DNA from 3 places in the Streptomyces sp. NPDC058008 genome. Region 2 is predicted to be linked to each of the others. Evidence: riboswitches for the same ligand, from Rfam matches in the RefSeq annotation. Region 2 holds a riboswitch; each other region holds the start of a gene.
What was found. A riboswitch is a leader RNA that binds a small molecule or an ion and turns the genes downstream of it on or off. The one in region 2 is predicted to bind cobalamin.

Region 1 (6,789 bases), on a different contig from region 2:
CCCGCGCCGGGCCGGCCCGACGCGGGGGCACACCCTCCGACGGCGGCGGCCGGTCCCTCTGCTCCGTACGGACGCCCCCGGATCGCGCGGCGCCCCGCCCTTGGCGAGGCTGGCCGGAGCCGGGACACGAGATCCCCGTACCTCCAGGAGCAGAGATGCAACAGGACAAGCACCCGTCGTACCGTCCCGTGGTCTTCCGCGACCGCTCCGCCGGGTACGCCTTCCTGACCCGGTCCACCGCGTCGAGCGAGCAGACGATCGACTGGGACGACGGCAACAGCTACCCGGTCATCGACGTGGAGATCTCCGCCGAGAGCCACCCGTTCTTCACCGGCCGGGCCAGGGTCGTCGACACCGAGGGCCAGGTCGCCAAGTTCGAGCGCAGGTACGGCGACGAAGGGGGCAAGGGCACCCCCTGAGCCCCGGGCCGCCGCGCACCGGGCAGAATCGGCGGCAGGACGCCCCGTCAGAGCCGTGCTCCGCCCGGGCACCGCCCACGCCCCCAGGAGAGCGAACCGTGTCCGACAGCCCCGCCCTCCTGGTCATCGGCGAATGCGTCGCCGACATCGTCCGGCAGCCCGGCGCGCCGGACCGGATCCACCCCGGGGGCAGCCCCGCGAACGTGGCGTACGGGCTGGCCAGGCTCGGCCGGGACACCACCCTGGTCACCCAGCTCGGCCCCGACCCCGACGGGCGCCTGATCGGGGACCACCTGGCGTCGGCCGGGGTGCGGGTCCTCACGGACGGCGCCGACGCCCCCACCCCGGCCGCCACGGTGGACCTCGACGGGGAGGGCCGGGCCACCTACGGCTTCGAGATCACCTGGACGCTCGGCCCGGCGGCCCGGCCTCGGGCGGAGCCCCGGCACGTCCACACCGGTTCCCTCGCCACCGCCCTGGACCCCGGCGCCGGCACCGTCCTCGACCTCGTCCGCACGCTCCGGGCGGCGGCGACCGTCAGTTACGACCCCAACGTGCGCCCCGCACTGATGGGGGACCGCGCCCGGGCCGTGGCCCGGGCGGAGCGCTTCGTGGAGCTGAGCGACATCGTCAAGGCCAGCGACGAGGACCTGCGGTGGCTGTACCCGGACGAGGACCCGGAGGAGGCCGCCGCGCGGTGGCTGCGGTCCGGGCCGTCGCTCGTGCTGCTCACCCGCGGAGCCGGCGGCGCGACGGCGTTCCCGCACGGCCCGGCCGTGCGCACCGGAGCCCCGCCCGTGCGCGTCGTGGACACGGTGGGGGCGGGCGACGCCTTCATGTCGGGCACGCTGCACGCCCTGGCCTCGTACGGACTGCTCGGGGCGCGGGGGCGGACCCGGCTGCGCCGCCCGGACCCCGCCGTCCTGGACGACGTGCTCCGGCACGCCGTGGCGTCGGCCGCGGTGACCGTCTCACGGGCCGGCGCCCTGCCTCCCGACGCGGGGGAGCTGGAGGCCGCCCTGACCGGTCCGCCCGCCCCGGAGCGGCAGGGGCGTCCAGGGTGTCCTCGCCCGTACCCCGGTCGTTGATTTCGTTATGACCGTGACCCTTACCGATACCGTCCCACCGTCCGCGACCGAACTGCTGACCGGTGTCCTCCTCGGTCCGGAATTCCGTCGTGAACACGGGTTCTGGCAGCGGCTGATCAGCACAGAACCGTTCCGCCGCCCGGTCGGCGGAACGCCCCAGGAGCGACTGGAACTCGCCTACGACCGGTTGCGGGTCCTCAACCGGTCCCTCGACAGCGGAGCACGGCTCGCCGCCGACCCGCGGGCACTGGCCGCCCTGCACACCTGGCTGGGCCCGGTGGACCCCGCCCTGACCACCGTGGCGGGCATCCACTACAACCTCTTCCTCGGCAGCCTCCTCGACCACGAGTGCGCCGGCCGCCGCGACCTGTCGGACTACCTGACACTGCGGCGCATCGGAACCTTCCTCTGCACGGAGGTGGCGCACGGCAACAACGCGGCGGCCATGGAGACCACCGCGACGTACGACCGTGAGCGGGACGGCTTCGTCCTGCACACCCCGAACGCGGGCGCGCAGAAGTTCATGCCCAACACCAGCCCGGCGGGCGGGGCGAAGTCGGGCCTGGTCGCCGCGCGTCTGATGGCCGACGGGTCGGACCACGGGGTGCGCCTCTTCCTGGTGCCGCTCACCGACGAGGTGGAGGCGCTGCCCGGGATCCGGGTGAGGCCGCTCCCCGCCCGCATGGGCAGCCCGGTGGACCACTGCCTCACCTCGTTCGACCGGCTCTTCGTCGCGCGGGACGCCCTCCTCGGATCCGCGGTCGGCGCCCACGAGGAGTTCAGGACCGGCCCCGGGGACAGGCGGCGGCGGTTCATGACCTCGATCGGGCGGGTCACCCCCGGCCGGATCTCCATGAGCGCCTGCGCGGCCGGCTCCGCCCGCGCGACCCTGGCGGTCGCCGTGCGCTACGGCGGCCACCGCATGATCTCCGGGGGCCGGGGCACGCCGCCCGTACCCGTCAACGCCCACCGGACCCACCACGGACCGCTGGCCTCGGCCATGGCCACGGTCTTCGCGATGAGCCTCCTCTACCGCAGGGCACAGGAGCGCTGGGAGGCCTGTACGGACGAGGAGGGCCGGGCCGACGCGGCGCGGCTCGTCGACGTCGCCAAGGCGTGGATCACCTGGCGGGCCCGTGAAGTCATCGTCGAGAGCCGTGAACGCTGCGGCGCACAGGCCCTGCTGGAGAACAACGGCATGACCGAACTGGTCACGGGGGTCGAGGGGGCCATCACGGCGGAGGGCGACAACATCGCCCTGTACGCCAAGGCGGCGGGCGACATGCTCTTCGCCGCCGAGCCGGGCCGGGAGGACACCCCGGTGCCGTACACCGGTGACCTGGCCGACCCCCGCCACCTCCGCGCGCTCCTGGCCTCCGTGCAGGACATCTGGTTCGCCCGGGCCAGGGAACGCGCACTGCGGGCACCGGACGCCGACGCCCGGGGGCGGTGGAACGCGGCCGCCGGACACGCCCTGCGCGGGGTCGAGGCCTACGCCTACCGGCAGGCCGCCGAAGCCTACGCCGAGGCGCGCGCCGCGCTGCCCGAAGGGGCCGCCAGGGACCGGCTGGGAGAGCTGGAGCGGCTGTTCGCCGTCGAGTGGCTGGCCCGCAACAGCGGTGATCTGCTGGCCGCCGGCCTCCTGAACGGCGCCCAGGTCGAGGCCCTGGCGGAGACCTCCGAGGAGCTGATCGCCGCGGTCGCCGGGCACGCCCCCCAACTGGCCGACGCCTTCGCCCTGCCCGAGGCGCTGCTCGCCGACTGGCCGATCGCCGGACCCGGTTACGCGGACGCCTACGACGATCCCGAGGGCTCCTGGAACACCGCCCCGGCGGACGCCCGGTGAGCGCGCCGAGGGAACAGGCGGTGTGCGGCAGGCTGGGCGAGCGCCTGGAGATCCTGGGCCTGCGCGCGGTCCTGCTGGCCTACTGGGGTACGACGTCCGTGCTCGCCCGCCGCTGCGGGAAGCCCCGGACCGACTGCGGCGAATCGGTTCACCACAAGCGCTGAACCACCCGACGGCCGCCGCCGGTACGGCGGGGCAGGTCCCGCCCCCTCGTACCGGCGACGGCCCCGGGAGCCGCCGACACGCCGCGTGATAGCTTGCAGGCGCCAGTCACACTCCACGTGGAGTCAGGGAATCCGGTGCGAATCCGGAGCTGACGCGCAGCGGTGAGGGGGACGGGCGGGGCCACGGCCACTGGGACACCCTCGGGTGCACCGGGAAGGCGCTCCGTCCGGACGAACCCGAGTCCGAAGACCTGCTGGCACCCGCTTCCGCACCGGGAGCGGAACACCGTAGCGGGCTCCGCGCATGGGCCCAGAGACGCCGAGGGACTCCGTGCCGCCCATAGCCAGCACCGTACGCCGAACCGCCCCGCTCGTCGCGGGACTCCTCCTCCTGACCGCGTGCGGCACGGACGGGGGCACATCCGGGCGGGCCGAGGGGGCGGGGTCCGCCGCCGGCTTCCCCGTGACGCTGGAGAACTGCGGCCGCACGGTCACCGTCGACGCGCCTCCGCGCCATGCCGTCTCGCTGAACCAGGGATCGACGGAGATCCTCCTCTCCCTGGGCCTCGCCGACCGGCTCGCCGGGACCGCGACCTGGACCGACCCGGTGATGAAGGGCCTGGAGAAGGACGAGGCCGGGGTCCCCCGCATCGCGGAGAACCAGCCCTCCTCGGAGAAGGTCCTCGCCGAGGAACCCGACTTCGTCAGCGCCTCCTTCGAATCCACGCTCGGCAAGGGCGGTGTCGCGACCCGCGACCGGTTCGAGGAGCTGGGTGTCCCCACCTACCTCTCACCCACCGACTGCGCGGGCAAGGACAACACCGGCAGCAGCGACGGCTCCCGCACCGAGCGCCTGACCATGGACAGCGTCTACGGCGAAGTACGCGACCTCGCCGCGGTGTTCGGCGTACCCGAGCGCGGCGAGAAGCTCGTCACGAGCCTCCGGGACCGCGTCGACCGGGCCACCGCGGACATCGACGCGTCCGACGCCACCCTGCTCTACTGGTTCGCCAACGCGGAGGCCCCCTACCTGGCGGGATGCTGCGGCGCCCCCGGGATCATCACCGAGGAGATCGGCGCGAAGAACGTCTTCGACGACACCCACGAGGAGTGGCCCCAGATCAACTGGGAGACCGTCGCCGACCGCAACCCCGACGTGCTGGTCGTCGGCGACCTCACCCGCAAGTCGCAGACGGCCGAGAGCGCCGCCAGGAAGATCGCGTTCCTGGAGTCCAACCCCGCCACGAAGAACATGGACGCCGTCCGCGACAAGCGGTACGTGCTGCTCAGCGGCCAGGCCATGAACCCGACGATCCGGACCGTGGAGGGCGTGGAACGCGTCGCGGCGGCGCTGCGTTCGTTCGGGCTCGCGGGGTGACGCGGACCGAACAGGCCCCGGACGTACACGCGGAGCCGGTGCCCCCCGTCCAGGTGGCCGCCGGAGCCCGCATCGTGCGCGAAGGCCTCCTGTGGGGCGCCGGCCTCGCCCTGCTGCTCCTGTCCGTCGCGGTCGCCGTCACGATCGGCCCCGCCCGCATCTCCGTCCCCGACGTCTGGTCCGCGGTGGCCTCGCACCTCGGCCTCGGGGAGGGACGGCTGACCCCGATCCGCGACGGCATCATCTGGAACCTGCGCATGCCCCGCACCCTGCTGGCCGCCGTGTGCGGCGCCGGGCTCGCGGTGTGCGGCACCGTGATGCAGTCGCTGCTGCGCAACCCGCTCGCGGACCCCTTCGTCCTCGGCGTCTCGTCGGGTGCGTCCACCGGCGCCGTCGTGGTCGTCGTCCTGGGCGTCGGCGGGGGAGCGGTGTCGGTCTCCGGCGGCGCGTTCGCCGGAGCCCTGTGCTCCTTCGCCCTGGTGCTGCTGCTGAGCCACACACTCGGCGGATCCACCGACCGGGTCGTGCTCTCCGGGGTGGCGGCCATGCAGCTGTTCTCCGCGCTCACGTCCTTCGTCGTGATGACCGCCGCCGACGCCGAGCAGACCCGGGGCGTCCTCTTCTGGCTCCTCGGCTCGCTGAGCGGGGTCGGCTGGGGCGACGTGTGGATGAGCTCCGCCGTGCTGGCCGTGACCCTGCTGATCTGCCTCGGCCACGCCCGCACCCTCGACGCCTTCGCCTTCGGGCAGGACGCCGCGGCGGCCCTCGGGGTGCACGTCGCGCGCACCAGGATCGTGCTGCTCTGCACGACCGCGCTGCTCACCGCGGCCCTCGTCGCCTCGGCGGGCGCCATCGGCTTCGTCGGCCTCGTCCTGCCGCACGCCGCCAGGGCACTGGCGGGCTCGGGCCACCGCAGGCTGCTGCCGGTGACCGCGCTCGCCGGGGCCGTGTTCCTGGTCTGGGTCGACACCCTGGCCAGGACCGTCCTCGATCCGCAGGAGGTCCCGGTCGGGGTGGTCACCTCCCTCATCGGGGTGCCCGCGTTCGTCCTGGTCCTCTACCGCACCCGGAGGAGCGCATGATCCGGCCCACGTCCGCGACGGACGCCCCCGGCGACGGGCTGCGGGCCGAGCGCGTCAGCAGGGAGGCCGGCGGCAGGATCGTCCTCGACGGGGTCAGCGTCGCGCCGAGGCCCGGCAGCACGGTCGGGCTCCTGGGACCCAACGGGTCGGGCAAGACCACGCTGCTGCGGGTGATGTCGGGCGTGCTCGCCCCGGGCGCGGGCGTCGTGACCCTCGACGGCCGCACGCTCGCCGAGACCGGCCGCAGGGCTGTGGCCCGCCGCGTGGCGGTCGTCGACCAGCACGCGGCCACCCAGGTCGACCTGAGCGTCCTGGACGTCGTACGCCTCGGCCGCATCCCGCACCGGCGCGCCTGGTCCGCGTCCGGCCCCGAGGACGAGGACGCCGTGCGCGAGGCCCTCGCCCGCACCGGGCTCGCCGAGCGCGCCGCGCAGTCCTGGCACACCCTGTCCGGCGGTGAGCGCCAGCGGGTCCAGATCGCCCGCGCCCTCGCGCAGGAGCCACGTGAACTCCTCCTGGACGAGCCCACGAACCACCTCGACATCCAGCACCAGCTGGAACTGCTCTCCCTGGTCGCCGCACTGCCCGTGACCGCGGTGATCGCGCTGCACGACCTCAACCTGGCCGCCATGTTCTGCGACCGGGTGACGGTCATGAAGGAGGGCAGGGTGGTGGCCGGCGGAACGCCCTCGGAGGTCATCACCGAGGAACTCATCGCCGATGTCTACCGCGTACGCGCGGTGGTCACGCCGGACGGGCCGGGAGGGCGCCCCTCGGTGCGCTTCCTGCCCGGGCGACCCGCCCGCCCGGGA
Region 2 (6,789 bases):
TGACCACCGGCGTGAGGTGGCGGCGCATCCAGTCGGCGTCCTTGCCGTGGATCTTGTCCTGGAACTCCCCGATGTCGGCGACGCTGTGTCCGGCGGCCAGGGCCTTCATCAGATAGGCCCGCTCCTGCGGGTTGTCCGATCGGGCCAGCATCCGCTCCATGGCCATCTCGTCGTCGAGGTCCAGCTCGTCCATGCGCTTCGACGCGCGTTCCAGTTCGGCGGGCTTCAGGATCTCGTTCAGCTCGGGGTCGGCACCCGCTACGCCGGTGTCGGCGAGCATCAGCTTGTCGACGGCGGTGAGTTCGCTGGTCCCCATCTTCCCGGCCCGTGCCTCGGCGGCCCACTTGTTCAGGTCCCGGGCCGCGACACGGGTGGCCTCCTGCGCCTCGGAGACGGCTTCGTGCATCAGGTCGACCGCGTAGGAACCGAAGTGGGCGGCGTTCTTGCGGTCCCACTCCTCCTCGTCGTTCTCGTGCAGGTCGTCGAAGAAGCCGTCCCTGCCGCCGAGCATCTTCTTCTGCTCCAGCAGCTGTCCGCGGCCCTGCTCGTCCTTGCGCTGGGCGGCGCCTATCGCGTCGCCGAGCGTCAGCAGCACCTTCGCGGCGCCGTGGAACGCCTCGCTCATCTGCGTCGCCGAACGCCCGGCGGCGTTCACCGCGTCGGCGGCGAGGACGCTCGTGTCGCCGGCCCAGACCTCGGGAAGGCCTTTGCGGCCCACCCGGTCGACCTGGTCGAACACGCTGCCGACGCTGCCGACCTGGCCGAGGTAGAGCCTCGCCAGGCCCTCCAGCACGCCCTGGTCGCCCCCTGGCCGGGGCACCGAGAGGGCGTCGTCGATCAGGTCGAGGACCTCGTTCTTGCTCCCGGCGCCGAGCAGCTTCTTGGACAGGCCGGCGAGCCAGCCGAGGCGCAGGGCGGGGGAATCGAAAGGGGAGGTGAAGATCGACACCGGCCCGGCCTCAGTAACTGGAGAGGGCCGAGGTCAGCCCGCTCCGTGCGGGCGGGACGGCGCGAGCGTTCTCGTCGCCGACGGAGACGCTGTCCACGCCCATCCTCACCAGGCCGTCGGAGCCCCGGTATTCCTTCTTGGCCAACTGGACCTTGCCGCCGAGCTCGTGCAACGCCGCGGCGAGGGTCTTGGCCTCCGCCTCCCACGCCTTGACGAACGCGTTGATCGCCGACGCGGCGTCACTGCCCCCCGCCTCGGCGTACGAGTAGGTCGTGCGGGACTTGACGGCCGAGCTGACGCGGTCCATCTCCGTGCCGGCGTCGTCGAGTTGCAGGGCCTGGCCTGTCATGCCGGCCTTGATCCGGTAGTCGTCGTAACCCACCGCGCGCCTCCCCCGTATGCGTTCGATCATGACCGCAGGGAGGCTAGCACCCACCGCATATACGAAGTTCACACTTTCATCCGCCGCACACAACTCTCCGACATTACCCACCCCGCGGCACGGCACGGCACGGCCCGCGCCGGCCGGTCGCCCGGCCTCCCCACGGCTCCGTGCGCTGTGCGCTGCGCGTCACGAGACGGGTCAGGACGGGAACGCGCGCCGCCGTGCCGGGTGGTCCGTGACGCGCGTCCCGGGCCGCGCGCCGCATACGCGCTGGTCGGCGCCCCTGCGCTGGCCGCGTTCCCTCCGGCGGTGTCAGCATGGAACGTGCGGACACCGAAGCAGCGTGAGGAGCGGCGATGCGTACACGCCCGTCCGAGGCCCCGCACGATTCGAGGACGGTCGTGGGGGTCGACGGGTCGCAGCACGCCCGGGCCGCCGCGCTCTGGGGTGCGGCCGACGCGATGCGGCACGGGCGTGGTCTGGTGCTCGTGCACGCCCTGGATCTGGACCGCCTGGACCGGTTCGCCTCGTACGAGACGTCCGAGCACGTACGGGCCGCCGGGAGCGACCTGTTGGCGGAGGCGGCGGCGGAGGTCCGGCAGGGGTTCCCCGAGCTCGATGTCACGGTCAAGCTCAGCCGCCGGAAGCCGGTTGCGGCGCTTCACGCGTCCGTCCGGCCGAGCGGCACGATCGTCGTCGGGAGCAGGGGCGCCGGCGGGTTCGGCCCCCTCGTGCTGGGTTCGGTGGGCCTGGGTGTCGTCGTCGGCAGTCCCGCGCCCGTCGTCGTGGTGCGCGGGGAGACCGCGCGGGCGCACGGCGCGCCGGTCACCGCTGCCGTGCGCGACGAGCACGACGCCCGGTGGCTGGTACGCGCCGGACAGGAGGCGCTGGCCTGGGACAGCCCTCTGCGGTTGGTGAGCGTCCGGAACCTGCTGGCCCGGTTCGGGGCCCGGCAGCTCCCGCACGACGAGGCAGGGCGGGACGCGGACCCCGGTGAGCGGCCCGTGGAGGCGCTGGCCTCCCGGATCCGCGAAGGCCGTCCCGGCCTCACCGTGCGGACCGAGGTGGTCGAGGCCCGGTCGACCGCCTCCGCGCTCGTGGAGGCGAGCCGGCACGCCCAGCTCCTGGTGATGGGGAGCCATGAGCGGCGCGGGGTGTCCGTCCTGGGACTCGGCCACGTCGTGCACGCGCTGCTGCACCACTCCCACTGCCCGGTCCAGATCGTGCCCTACCTCCGTGACGCGGGAGGAGTGGCCGGGGAGGGGCTCGCGGAGGGCGAGGACTGAGGTGGGAGCCACGCGGCCCCGCACGGACCTGGGACGGTGCCGCTTGTCTTCGCCCCCCGCCCGGCACTACTGTCACCTCGCCTTGGTGAACGGGAAATCCGGTGTGATGCCGGTGCGGCCCTCGCCACTGTGATCGGGAAGTCCGGCTCCGGCCCTCGCGGGCAGCCACTGGGTCCTTGTGACCCGGGAAGGCGGAGTTCGGGCGGTGTCACCCGTAAGCCAGGAGACCGGCCAAGGCGCTTCAACCATCCACGAGGTGCTGGAGAGGGTCTGCCGAGTCATGCACATAGCCGAGGGTTTTCTGCCTCCGGCGCACGCGATCGCCTGGGGTGTCGCGTCCGCGCCGTTCGTCGTCCACGGAGTCCGGTCACTCACGCGTGAGGTCAGGGAGAACCCTGAGAGCACGCTCCTCCTGGGGGCCTCCGGGGCCTTCACGTTCGTACTCTCCGCGCTGAAGATCCCCTCAGTGACAGGGAGTTGCTCGCACCCCACGGGTACGGGGCTGGGAGCCATCCTGTTCCGCCCGCCGATCATGGCGGTCCTGGGGACCATCACCCTGCTGTTCCAGGCACTGCTGCTCGCGCACGGCGGCCTGACCACGCTCGGCGCCAACGTCTTCTCGATGGCGATCGTCGGGCCCTGGGCGGGGTACGCCGTCTACAGACTGCTGCGCAGGTACGGCGTTCCGCTGATGGTGGCGGTCTTCTTCGGGGCGTTCGTCGCGGACCTGTCCACCTACTGCGTCACCAGCGTGCAGCTGGCGCTCGCCTTCCCGGACCCGAGCAGTGGATTCCTGGGCGCGCTCGGCAAGTTCGGCTCCATCTTCGCGGTCACGCAGATCCCGCTGGCGGTGAGCGAGGGGCTGCTGACGGTGCTGGTGATGCGTCTCCTCGTGCAGTCCAGCAAGGGAGACCTGACCCGGCTCGGCGTGTTCCTCTCGGGCCGGCGCGACCGGTCCGCGAAGTCCGCGGCGGAGACCGAGGCGGTGGCCCGATGAACACGAGGATGACCCGGAACACGAAGATCAACGCGCTTCTGCTGCTCGTCGTGGCCGCGCTGGCCGTCCTGCCTCTGGCCCTCGGCCTCGGCGACGGGGAGAAGGAGCCGTTCAGCGGCTCCGACGCGCAGGCCGAGACGGCGATCACCGAGATCGATCCCGGTTACGAACCCTGGTTCTCCCCGCTGTACGAACCGCCGTCCGGTGAGATCGAGTCCGCCCTGTTCGCCCTGCAGGCGGCACTCGGCGCGGGTGTCCTCGCCTACTACTTCGGACTGCGGCGCGGGCGCCGTCAGGGGGAGCTGCGCGCCATCGCGCGACAGGACGGCGGCGGCGCCGGCAGTGATGCCGGCGGGGCGACGGCCCGAAGGACCTGAGCGCACGTGCTGCCGATCGACGCGGCGGCGCACAGCAGTCGCTGGCGCCGCCGCCATCCCCTGGACAAGGCCGTCCTCGGTCTGGGGCTCACGGTCCTCGCCCTCTCGCTGCCGCCCTGGCCCGGGGCGGCCCTGATCCTCACCGCCGCCCTGGCGGTGCTGCTCGGGCCGGCCGGTGTGAGCGCCCGCCACCTGTGGCGGGCGTACAAGGTGCCCCTGGGTTTCTGTGTCACCGGGGCCGCCACCCTGCTCGTGCAGGTCGGCGGGCCCGGCGGGCTCGTCACCCTTGCGGACGGGGGGCCGGTACGGGCCGCTGAACTGCTGCTGCGCACCTCGGCCGGGTCGCTCGGGGTCCTGCTGTTCGCGTTCACCACCCCGATGTCCGACCTGTTGCCGCGCCTGGTCAAGGCGGGGGTGCCCGCGCCCGTCGTGGATGTCGCCCTGGTGACGTACCGCATGAGCTTCCTGCTCCTCGACTCGATGCGCCGGATCAGGGAGGCGCAGGCGGCCCGGCTCGGGCACACCACCCGGGCCGCCGCCTGGCGGTCCCTGGCGGGCCTCGGGGCCACCGCGTTCATCAGGGCCTTCGACCGCGCGGCGCGCCTCCAGTCGGGGCTGGCCGGGCGCGGCTACGACGGCACCCTGCGTGTCCTGGTGCCCGAGGCCCGTGTCTCCGTCCGGTTCGTGGCGGTGAGCCTCACGCTGCTCGTGGCGCTCACCGCCCTGACCTTCGCCCTGGAAAGGCCGCTGTCATGAGCGAATCCGTGCTGCTCGCCCTGCGGGACGCGTCCTTCGCGTACGAGGAGGGTCCCGCCGTGCTCAGCGGGCTCGACTTCGAGGCGCACGAGGGGCGCGCGCTCGCCCTCCTCGGCCGGAACGGCAGCGGGAAGACCACGCTGATGCGTCTGCTCAGCGGCGGACTGCGCCCGCGCACCGGGCAGTTGACGGTCGAGGGCAGCCCCGTCACGTACGACCGCAAGGGGCTCACCCGGCTGCGCACCACCGTCCAGCTGGTGGTGCAGGACCCGGACGACCAGCTGTTCGCGGCGTCCGTCTCGCAGGACGTCTCGTTCGGGCCGCTGAATCTCGGCCTGCCCGACGCCGAGGTCCGCGCCCGGGTGGACGAGGCGCTGACCGCCCTCGACATCACCGCCCTGGCCGACCGCCCCACCCATCTGCTCTCCTACGGACAGCGCAAACGGACCGCCATCGCGGGTGCGGTCGCGATGCGGCCCCGTGTGCTGATCCTCGACGAGCCGACCGCGGGGCTCGATCCGGACGGGCAGGAACGCCTGCTCGACACGCTCGGCGCCCTCCGCGACGCCGGCACCACCGTCATGATGGCCACCCACGACGTCGATCTCGCCCTGCGCTGGGCGGACGACGCCGCGCTCCTCACCCCGGCCGGGGTCCGCGCAGGTCCCGCGCCCTCGGTGCTGTCCCGCACCGAGCTCCTGCGGGAGGCAGGGCTGCGCCTGCCGTGGGGCGTCGCGACGACGCGGCTGCTGCGCGCGCACGGCCTGCTGGCCGATGCGGAACCCGGGCCGCGTACCCCGGAGCAGCTCGCGGCGGGCTTCGCCGCGCCGGCCCGCGCCGAGGGATCACCGGCCGACGGCTGACGCCCCGGGGGCAGGGAGAACCCCCTCAGGGGACGCCGTCCGTTCCCGCACGGAACGAAGGGACGACACCACTCCAGGCCCCCGGGGCGACCCGCGCCACTCACTCACCGAATATCGCCGTGTTCACCTCAGGTGGCGAAGTCCACGCGCGGGCGCGGGGCGGAGCCCGTACGGCGCACGGCAATGGTCCGGCATTTCCCGGCCATCTTTACCTGGTGTTAACACGCCCCCTTAAGCCGAACCATTGTACGAATATGCATGACGCCTCCCGAAGGGCATATGCATATGCCACACGATCGCCGGCAGTCTCGAATACTGAGAACAGATCGTGAGCACATGCGCAGGCCACAGGGTGCGCAGCGAACGATTCAACTCCTTCGGCATCTACTTTCGGACTCTTCACAAAGGGTTAACTCCATAAGCCCTCAAGCCTGTTAGCGTCCGGAAGGAAGGATGGATCCAGCGGGAGGTGAAGGTGCGCGCAGCGGCAGTCCGGTTCGTGCTCGCGTTCCTGATGGGCTTCCTATTGGCCCCGTACTCCGGCACCTCGTCGGCACACGCGCACACCGCCGCTCCGGGAATGCGTGCGGACGGACTTCCGCGTGCGACCGGCGCGGAGAACCACCACCCGGCGTACGTCACGTGCGGCACCCACGACCGCGGGGCGGAGCCCAACGGCCTCCTGCGCCAGCGCGACCGGCATCGGTCCGCGACCGTTCCGCCCCTCGACGCGCCGCCGCGTTCCGCCGTGACGGGTGAGGCCGACGGGATGCTCCCGCCGGCGGCCGTCGCCGCGCGAGGCGACGCGCTCCACACCTCCAGATCCTCGGCCGCCCATTCGGTCCCCGTGCTCCAGGTGTTCCGCTGCTGAGCTGACCCGAGGCACTGCGCACATCCACCCCCTGCCCGCGGTCCCACCGGACCCGTCGACGGGGGGTCATGCCGACGTGCCCTCAAGGCCCCAGTTCTCGTACGCGTACCGACGCGCCGCACTCCGGCGCGCCAGGAGGAACCACTGGCATGCGATCCCACGTCGATCACCCTGCGGTAGAAGTACTGCACACCAGCGACACGGCCGTCTGGGCACCCCCGCCCGGCGACGTGCGCTCCGCCCCCTTCCGCACGGGATGAGGGCCCCCATGGATCTTCTCGGCAAGTACCCCCACCTGCGGCAGG
Region 3 (6,789 bases), on a different contig from region 2:
GGAGTCGAGATGGCGGACCAGCAGTCCGGTCTCTCCGTGGTCGGCCACGGCGGCGGCGGTGTCGACCCAGAGCCAGGTGGCTTCCTCACGGCTCAGGACGTCCTGGGCGTCGTCCGGGTCGGTGCCCTCGTACTCGGCGAGCCACAGCAGTGCGTACGGGCGCAGCGGCGTCTCGGTGACCACGGAGCGGACCACGGGTTCGGCGGGGGCTCCGACGACGCGCAGCGCCTCGAAGGCGAGGCCGCGCAGCAGGGCGTCCTCACCGCGGGCGACGGCCAGCAGTTCGGCCACGGCGCTGCCGACGGGCCGCGCGGCCAGCCAGGCCCGGTATTCGGCGCGGGCCGGGCCGGGGGTGAGCCGGGCGCAGCCGAGGAGCATGTCGGCGGCGGACTGCTCGATGTTGCCGGCGGGGCTCTGGGCGGCGACGCAGATCTGCTCCAGCTTGACCCAGACCGCCCAGTTGCCCAGCGGGGTGAGGGTGGCGTGGCCGGAGCCGAGCGTGAGGGCGCCGACGGAGGCGAGGCCCTCCAGGGCCCAGTCGAGCAGCGTCGCGTTCAGCTCGGCGGACCGTCCCACGGCGGGGGCGGGCTGTTCCTGGGGCCCGTACGGCACCTCGCACCGCTCCTCGTGGAGTTCCGCGACGCGCTGTCCGAGGAGGTCCAGGAGGGCGGGCACGGTGACGGGGCCCGCCGAGAGCTGGAGGAGGGAGAGCACCTGGGGCACGGCCTCGATGGCCTCGGCCACCGCGGTGGCCTCGATGCCCTCGGGTGAGGCGTGGACGAGCGACCAGGCGTCGAAGAGCGCCACCCACCCGCGGAGGACCGCGGATTCGTCGCGGTCCCAGGCGCGCAGCCGCCAGCCGGGGCGTGCGGTGTCGCCGTGCAGTTCGATGAGTCCGGCCAGCCTGGCCCGGTCCCAGCCGGACCGCACCTGGGCCGGGGACAGTTCGAGTGCGGCGGCGGCCCGTTCCAGCGCCTGGGCGGCGAGCGGGGCGGCGCCGGTGCTCGTCCCGTCCGCGGCCCAGTGGGCGATCCGCACGGCGTCGGCCAGTACCGCCCTGGCCTGCCGCGCCAGTTCGGCCGGCGGCGGGGTGCCTTCGGGTGGGCGGGGGGCCGGCCTGGTGCGCCGGGTCGTCACGGCCTTACGGGCGGTCGCCTGGGGTCGGGGGCGGACAAGTCGCAGCCTGGAGTCGCGCGGGGTACGGGACGTCACGAGGAGCAGTCTTGCCTCTGACGGGCCGAAAGCCCAAACGGAAGCCGTGTCACCGGGGTTCGGCGGGCTCCCGGGACGGGGCACCAACCGGGTGGTTCCGGCCCATCAGCTCACATCAGGGGCGTGAGGAAGCGGCGGAGCGCCTCCTCGTATCCCGCCGGGTCGGCGTTCCACATCGCCGCGTGCGGAGCCTGCGGTACGGAGTGCAGGGTCACCAGGTCGGGCCGGCGGTCGGCGAGCTCCCGCGACGGGGCCCAGGGGGCCAGGGTGTCGTCGGGGCCGTGGAGGAGGAGCGTGGGCACGTGCAGGGCCGTCGGCACCGAGGTGTCCAGCAGCGGGGCGCCGTGCAGCCCGGTCCGGCCCTGGGCGGCCCGGACGGCCAGCGGCAGCAGCGCGGAGGGGACGCCCCGGGCCGAGGCGAGGGCGCGCAGGGTGGCCCTCCAGTCCAGCACCGGGGAGTCGAGGACGAGGCCGCTGACGCGGTCGCGGCGGGCGGAGTTGACGGTCGCGTGGAGGGCCATCGACGCACCGGTCGACCAGCCGTGCAGGATGACGTTCTCGGCCCCGTAGCGCACGGCGTGGCGGATGGCCGCGTCGAGGTCGCGCCATTCGGACTCGCCGAGGTGGCTGAGTCCGTCGGGGGAACGCGGGGCGCCCGGGTCGCCGCGGTAGGCGAGGTCCAGCACGGGGAACTGCTGGTCGTGGAGGAAGCCCAGGACGTTCATGGGGTGGTCCCGGGTGGTGCCGAGACCGTGCACGGTGATCACCCAGGTCTCGCGGGCCCCGGGCACGAACCAGGCGGGCAGGGCGCCCAGCTCACCGGGGATCTCGACCTCCTTGTAGGCCAGTCCGAGGGCGGCCGACGGGTCCCCTCGGTGGAGCTCGGGGGTGAGGCGGACCCTGGCACCGGGCTTCAGGCTACCGAGGGTCACGCGTTCCAGTCGGCGTACGACGGTGTCGGCGGAGGCCGCGGTGTCGCCGGGCGCCTGTTCGATCACCGGGCCTGCCACCGCGTGGACGTCGCGGCCGGTCAGTCCGTACGTGCCGGGGCGCAGCGCGGAGAACGAACGGGTCAGGGTGATCCGGCCGGCCGCGGTGGCGTGCACGGTGAGACGGCGGTCTCCGGGGAAGGGGCGTGGCGAGGGCGCCGCGAGGGCGGCGTCGCTGGCGTGGCGTCCGGCGGCGACCGCTGCCGCGCCGACGCCGAGGACCGAGGTGGCGGCCACTGCCGCCGCTGTTGCCGGGCGCACGGCTCCAGTGTCCCGGGCGCCGGCGCCGGCTGCCAGCGGGCGGGGGCCGTACGGTGCGGGGGCGGGCTCAGCCGGGCGGCTGGCCGTACGTCTCCAGGGCGTCCTGGACCTCGCGCAGCTGGTCCGGGGTGAGCAGGGCGGGGCGGTGGCCGGGCACGGAGCTCGCGGTGAGCCAGAGCCTGCACATCCATTCGAGCTGGGCGGTGCGGTCGTAGGCCTCGTCGAGGGTGTTCCCGTAGGTGACGGTGCCGTGGTTGCGCAGCAGGCAGCCGGTGCGGCCGCGCAGGGCGGTCATCATGCCGCGGGCCAGTTCGGCGCTGCCGTAGCGCGCGTAGGCGGCGGTGCGGACGGGGCCGCCGAGCAGGGCGGCGGCGTAGTGGACGAGGGGGACCTCGGTGACGAGGGTGGAGACGGCCGTCGCGTGCACGGCGTGGGTGTGGACGACGGCCGCGGCGCCGGTGCCGCGGTAGACCGCCAGGTGGAGCGGGAGTTCGCTGGTCGGGACCATGTCTCCCAGGACCTGCCGTCCCTCCAGGTCGGTCCCGACCGCGTCCCCGGGGCCCAGCCGGTCGTAGGGCACCCCGCTCGGGGTGACCAGGACGAGGTCGCCGACCCGGGCCGAGACGTTGCCCGAGGTCCCGACGACCAGGCCGTCGGCGGCGGTCCGCCGGGCCGTCGCGACGACACCGTCCCACGCGCGGCGGACCGCGTCGCTGTCCACGTCACTCATACGGGGATCCTAGGGGGCACGTGACCGAGGTCTCCCCGACGGGACGGAACGGTCGCGGCCGGGGCCGTCCGCGCCTTCCGGGATCCGGGCCCCGCACCGCCCGCGGCCCTCCGCCCTCCTCCTGCCGCACACAAGCGGAACCCGCGTACGCGAATGGGGTCACCGTGCCGCCCTGCCCAGTTCATCTTCCGTTCACCCAGGTTGCTTACGTTCCACGTGCCAATGACGTCGAACGATTGCCTGGGTAAATGGAACACATCACGCTGCTGCTCGCGATCGTGATCGTGACAGCTCTCGTGTTCGATTTCACGAACGGTTTCCACGACACCGCCAACGCGATGGCCACCACCATCTCGACCGGCGCTCTCAAGCCCAAGACGGCGGTGGCCATGTCCGCCGTTCTCAACCTCGTCGGCGCGTTCCTGTCGGTGGAGGTCGCCAAGACGATCTCCGGCGGGATCATCAATGAGAACGGCCTCAGAACCGAGGTCATCTTCGCCGCGCTCGTCGGCGCCATCCTGTGGAATCTGCTGACCTGGCTGGTCGGCCTGCCCTCCAGTTCCTCCCACGCACTCTTCGGCGGCCTCATCGGCGCCGCGGTGATGTCGGCCGGCTGGTCCTCGATCAACGGCGGCACCGTCGTGACGAAGGTCCTGCTGCCCGCCGTCGCCGCGCCCGTCGTGGCCGGTGTCGCCGCGCTGCTGGCCACGAAGCTGACGTACCGCCTCAACCGGAAGATCACCGACGAGGCCCAGCTCAGGTCCACCGCGAAGGGCTACCGCGCCGGGCAGATCGCCTCGGCCGGTCTCGTCTCGCTCGCGCACGGCACCAACGACGCGCAGAAGACCATGGGCATCATCACCCTGGCCCTGGTCACCGGCGGTGTCCTCTCCCCCGGCTCCAACCCGCCCGTCTGGGTCATCGCCTCCGCGGGCGTGGCCATCGCCCTGGGCACCTACCTCGGCGGCTGGCGCATCATCCGCACCATGGGCAGCGGTCTCACCGACCTGCGTCCGCCGCAGGGCTTCGCGGCCCAGACGAGTGCGGCGACGGTCATCCTGGCCTCCTCGCACCTCGGCTTCTCCCTCTCGACCACCCAGTCCTGCTCCGGCGCGGTGATGGGCGCGGGTCTCGGCCGCAAGGGCGGTGTGGTCCGCTGGTCCACCGCCACCCGGATGTTCGTCGCCTGGGGTCTGACCCTGCCGGCCGCCGGACTCGTCGGCGCGGGGGCCGAGTTCCTCACCAAGCAGGGGCCCTGGGGCGTCGCGGTGGTCGCGGTCCTGCTGGTCGCGGGCTCCGGCGCCATCTGGCTGCTGTCGCGCCGCAAGCCGGTCGACCACACCAACGTCAACGCGCCCGAGGGCGAGCCCGCGGGTGTCGTGACGACCGCCATCGCGGCGGTCGCCCCGCCGCCCGCCGGCGTGAGCGTGCCGGACCTCAAGACCACCATCCACGCCCCGTCCGCGACGGCCGAGACCCCGGCCGACCGGCCGGCCACGGTGTAAGGACAGATCCGCATGAACATCGACTGGGCAGCTCTCGCTTCCGTCTTCGGCGTCAGCCTCGTGATCACCGTCGCGCTGGTCGGCCTCTTCACCCTCGGCGTCACCGGCCTCGCCAGGCAGACGTCCACGGCGCGGGGCGGCGGCAGCGTCCTGGCGCGCACCGGCGCGTACGCCTGCTTCGCGCTGTGCGCGGCGGCCGTCGCGTACGGCATCTACCTGATCGTCGCCTGAATCCCCCTGCGGACGCACCGGGCCGGACACACCACGGGCGTGTCCGGCCCGGTGTGCGTCTGAGCACACCGAAGCCTCGCAGGTCAACGGCAGGTTGACGGACATTCGCGGAGCGTGGTGGACTGCCGGAGCCATTTACGGCGACAGCAGAGGAAGCCGGTGCGAATCCGGCGCGGTCCCGCCACTGTCACCGGGGAGCAGCCTCCATACGGAAGTCACGGTCCGCCACCGCGGACTGGAAGGCCGGAGGAACTGCGGATCCGGGAGCCAGGAGACTCTCGTCGCCGGTCACGTCGAACCAGGGCGCGGACCCTGAGTGAGGACATACGCCATGTCGGGCTGCCCTGCGTCGGTCGCCGTACCACCTGCCGCGAAGGTCCACCGAGGCGCGACGGCCGGCTGAGCGGTGCGAGCCGACCGCATCTTCGCGTACGGCGCCGCCGCCGGCCTGATCGGCGACCTGCTGCTCGGTGACCCCCGGCGCGGTCATCCCGTCGCCGCCTTCGGCCGTGCCGCGGCGGGCGTCGAGAACCGCCTGTGGGGCGACCACCGGGGCCGGGGCGCGCTGCACGCGCTGGTCTGCGCCGGAGGCGCCACGGGCGCCGCCGCGCTGGCCGCCCGCGCCGTACGGAACCGTCCCGCCGCCGCCGTGGCACTGACCGCGGCGGCCACCTGGTCCGTCGTCGGCGGCACGTCGCTGGGCCGGGAGGCCCGCGCCATCGGCGGGGCCCTGGCCGCCGGGGACGTCGAGCTGGCCCGGGAGCGGCTGCCGCACCTGTGCGGCCGCGATCCGCAGGCGCTGGACGGACCGGGGATCGCCCGCGCGGTGGTGGAGTCCGTCGCCGAGAACACCTCCGACGCCGTCGTGGGGGCCCTGGTGTGGGGCGCCCTCGCCGGTGTACCGGGGCTGGTCGGCTTCCGGGCGGTCAACACGCTCGACGCGATGGTCGGGCACCGGTCGCCGCGTCACCGGCGCTACGGCTGGGCGTCGGCCCGGCTCGACGACGTCGCCGGCTGGCCAGGGGCTCGGCTCACCGCCGTGCTCGCGGTGGCCGCCGGGGGCCGCCCGCGCGAGGCCGTCCGGGCCTGGCGGGCCGACGCCGGCCGGCATCCGAGCCCCAACGCGGGGCCGGTGGAGGCCTCGTTCGCGGGGGCGCTCGGCGTACGGCTGGGCGGCACCCTGGCCTACGGCGGACGGGTCGAGCACCGGCCGGTGCTCAACGGCGGGGCGGGCCGGGACGTGCGGGTCACGGACATCGAACGCGCGGTGCGGCTGTCGCGCCGGGTGAGTGTGCTGGCCCTCGCCGTGTGTGCGGCGGGGCGGCTGGCCGTGGGACGGAGAGTCACATGAGCGGCGGACTGCTGGTCGCGGGAACCACGTCGGACGCGGGCAAGAGCGTCGTCACGGCCGGGATCTGCCGGTGGCTGGTGCGCCGGGGGGTGAAGGTCGCGCCGTTCAAGGCGCAGAACATGTCGCTGAACTCGTTCGTCACCCGGGAGGGGGCGGAGATCGGCCGGGCCCAGGCGATGCAGGCGCAGGCGGCCCGGGTGGAGCCGTCGGCGCTGATGAACCCGGTGCTGCTCAAGCCGGGCGGCGACCGCTCCAGCCAGGTCGTCCTGATGGGCAGGCCGGTCGGCGAGATGAGCGCGCGCGGCTACCACGGGGGGCGGCAGGAGGCTCTGCTGGGGACGGTCACGGACTGTCTGGAGCAGTTGCGGGGCAGTCATGACGCGGTGATCTGCGAGGGGGCGGGCAGTCCGGCCGAGATCAACCTCCGGCGCACGGACATCGTGAACATGGGCGTCGCGCGGGCCGCGCGCTTCCCCGTGCTGGTGGTCGGCGACATCGACCGGGGCGGCG

Region 1: another riboswitch for cobalamin. It lies ahead of ACFVS9_RS16155 (ABC transporter substrate-binding protein); the one in region 2 lies ahead of ACFVS9_RS08485 (energy-coupling factor ABC transporter permease).
Region 3: another riboswitch for cobalamin. It lies ahead of ACFVS9_RS31015 (cobalamin biosynthesis protein); the one in region 2 lies ahead of ACFVS9_RS08485 (energy-coupling factor ABC transporter permease).

The regions. Positions count from the first base shown of each region.
Region 1 is NZ_JBHVQX010000014.1:68,202-74,990, forward strand. It holds gene ACFVS9_RS16135 (type B 50S ribosomal protein L31) at 156-419, shown strand; gene ACFVS9_RS16140 (carbohydrate kinase) at 518-1,507, shown strand; gene ACFVS9_RS16145 (acyl-CoA dehydrogenase) at 1,515-3,353, shown strand; gene ACFVS9_RS16150 (hypothetical protein) at 3,350-3,517, shown strand; cobalamin riboswitch at 3,604-3,791, shown strand; gene ACFVS9_RS16155 (ABC transporter substrate-binding protein) at 3,822-4,895, shown strand; gene ACFVS9_RS16160 (FecCD family ABC transporter permease) at 4,934-5,977, shown strand; gene ACFVS9_RS16165 (ABC transporter ATP-binding protein) at 5,974-6,789, shown strand, end outside.
Region 2 is NZ_JBHVQX010000006.1:229,430-236,218, forward strand. It holds gene ACFVS9_RS08470 (peptidoglycan-binding protein) at 1-949, opposite strand, end outside; gene ACFVS9_RS08475 (hypothetical protein) at 960-1,361, opposite strand; gene ACFVS9_RS08480 (universal stress protein) at 1,691-2,620, shown strand; cobalamin riboswitch at 2,687-2,871, shown strand; gene ACFVS9_RS08485 (energy-coupling factor ABC transporter permease) at 2,901-3,617, shown strand; gene ACFVS9_RS08490 (energy-coupling factor ABC transporter substrate-binding protein) at 3,626-3,994, shown strand; gene cbiQ (cobalt ECF transporter T component CbiQ) at 4,001-4,750, shown strand; gene ACFVS9_RS08500 (energy-coupling factor ABC transporter ATP-binding protein) at 4,747-5,613, shown strand; gene ACFVS9_RS08505 (hypothetical protein) at 6,089-6,484, shown strand; gene ACFVS9_RS08510 (SulP family inorganic anion transporter) at 6,753-6,789, shown strand, end outside.
Region 3 is NZ_JBHVQX010000042.1:47,812-54,600, forward strand. It holds gene ACFVS9_RS30990 (hypothetical protein) at 1-1,137, opposite strand, end outside; gene ACFVS9_RS30995 (alpha/beta hydrolase) at 1,323-2,462, opposite strand; gene ACFVS9_RS31000 (class II aldolase/adducin family protein) at 2,530-3,192, opposite strand; gene ACFVS9_RS31005 (anion permease) at 3,441-4,697, shown strand; gene ACFVS9_RS31010 (hypothetical protein) at 4,710-4,928, shown strand; cobalamin riboswitch at 5,077-5,206, shown strand; gene ACFVS9_RS31015 (cobalamin biosynthesis protein) at 5,335-6,279, shown strand; gene ACFVS9_RS31020 (cobyric acid synthase) at 6,276-6,789, shown strand, end outside.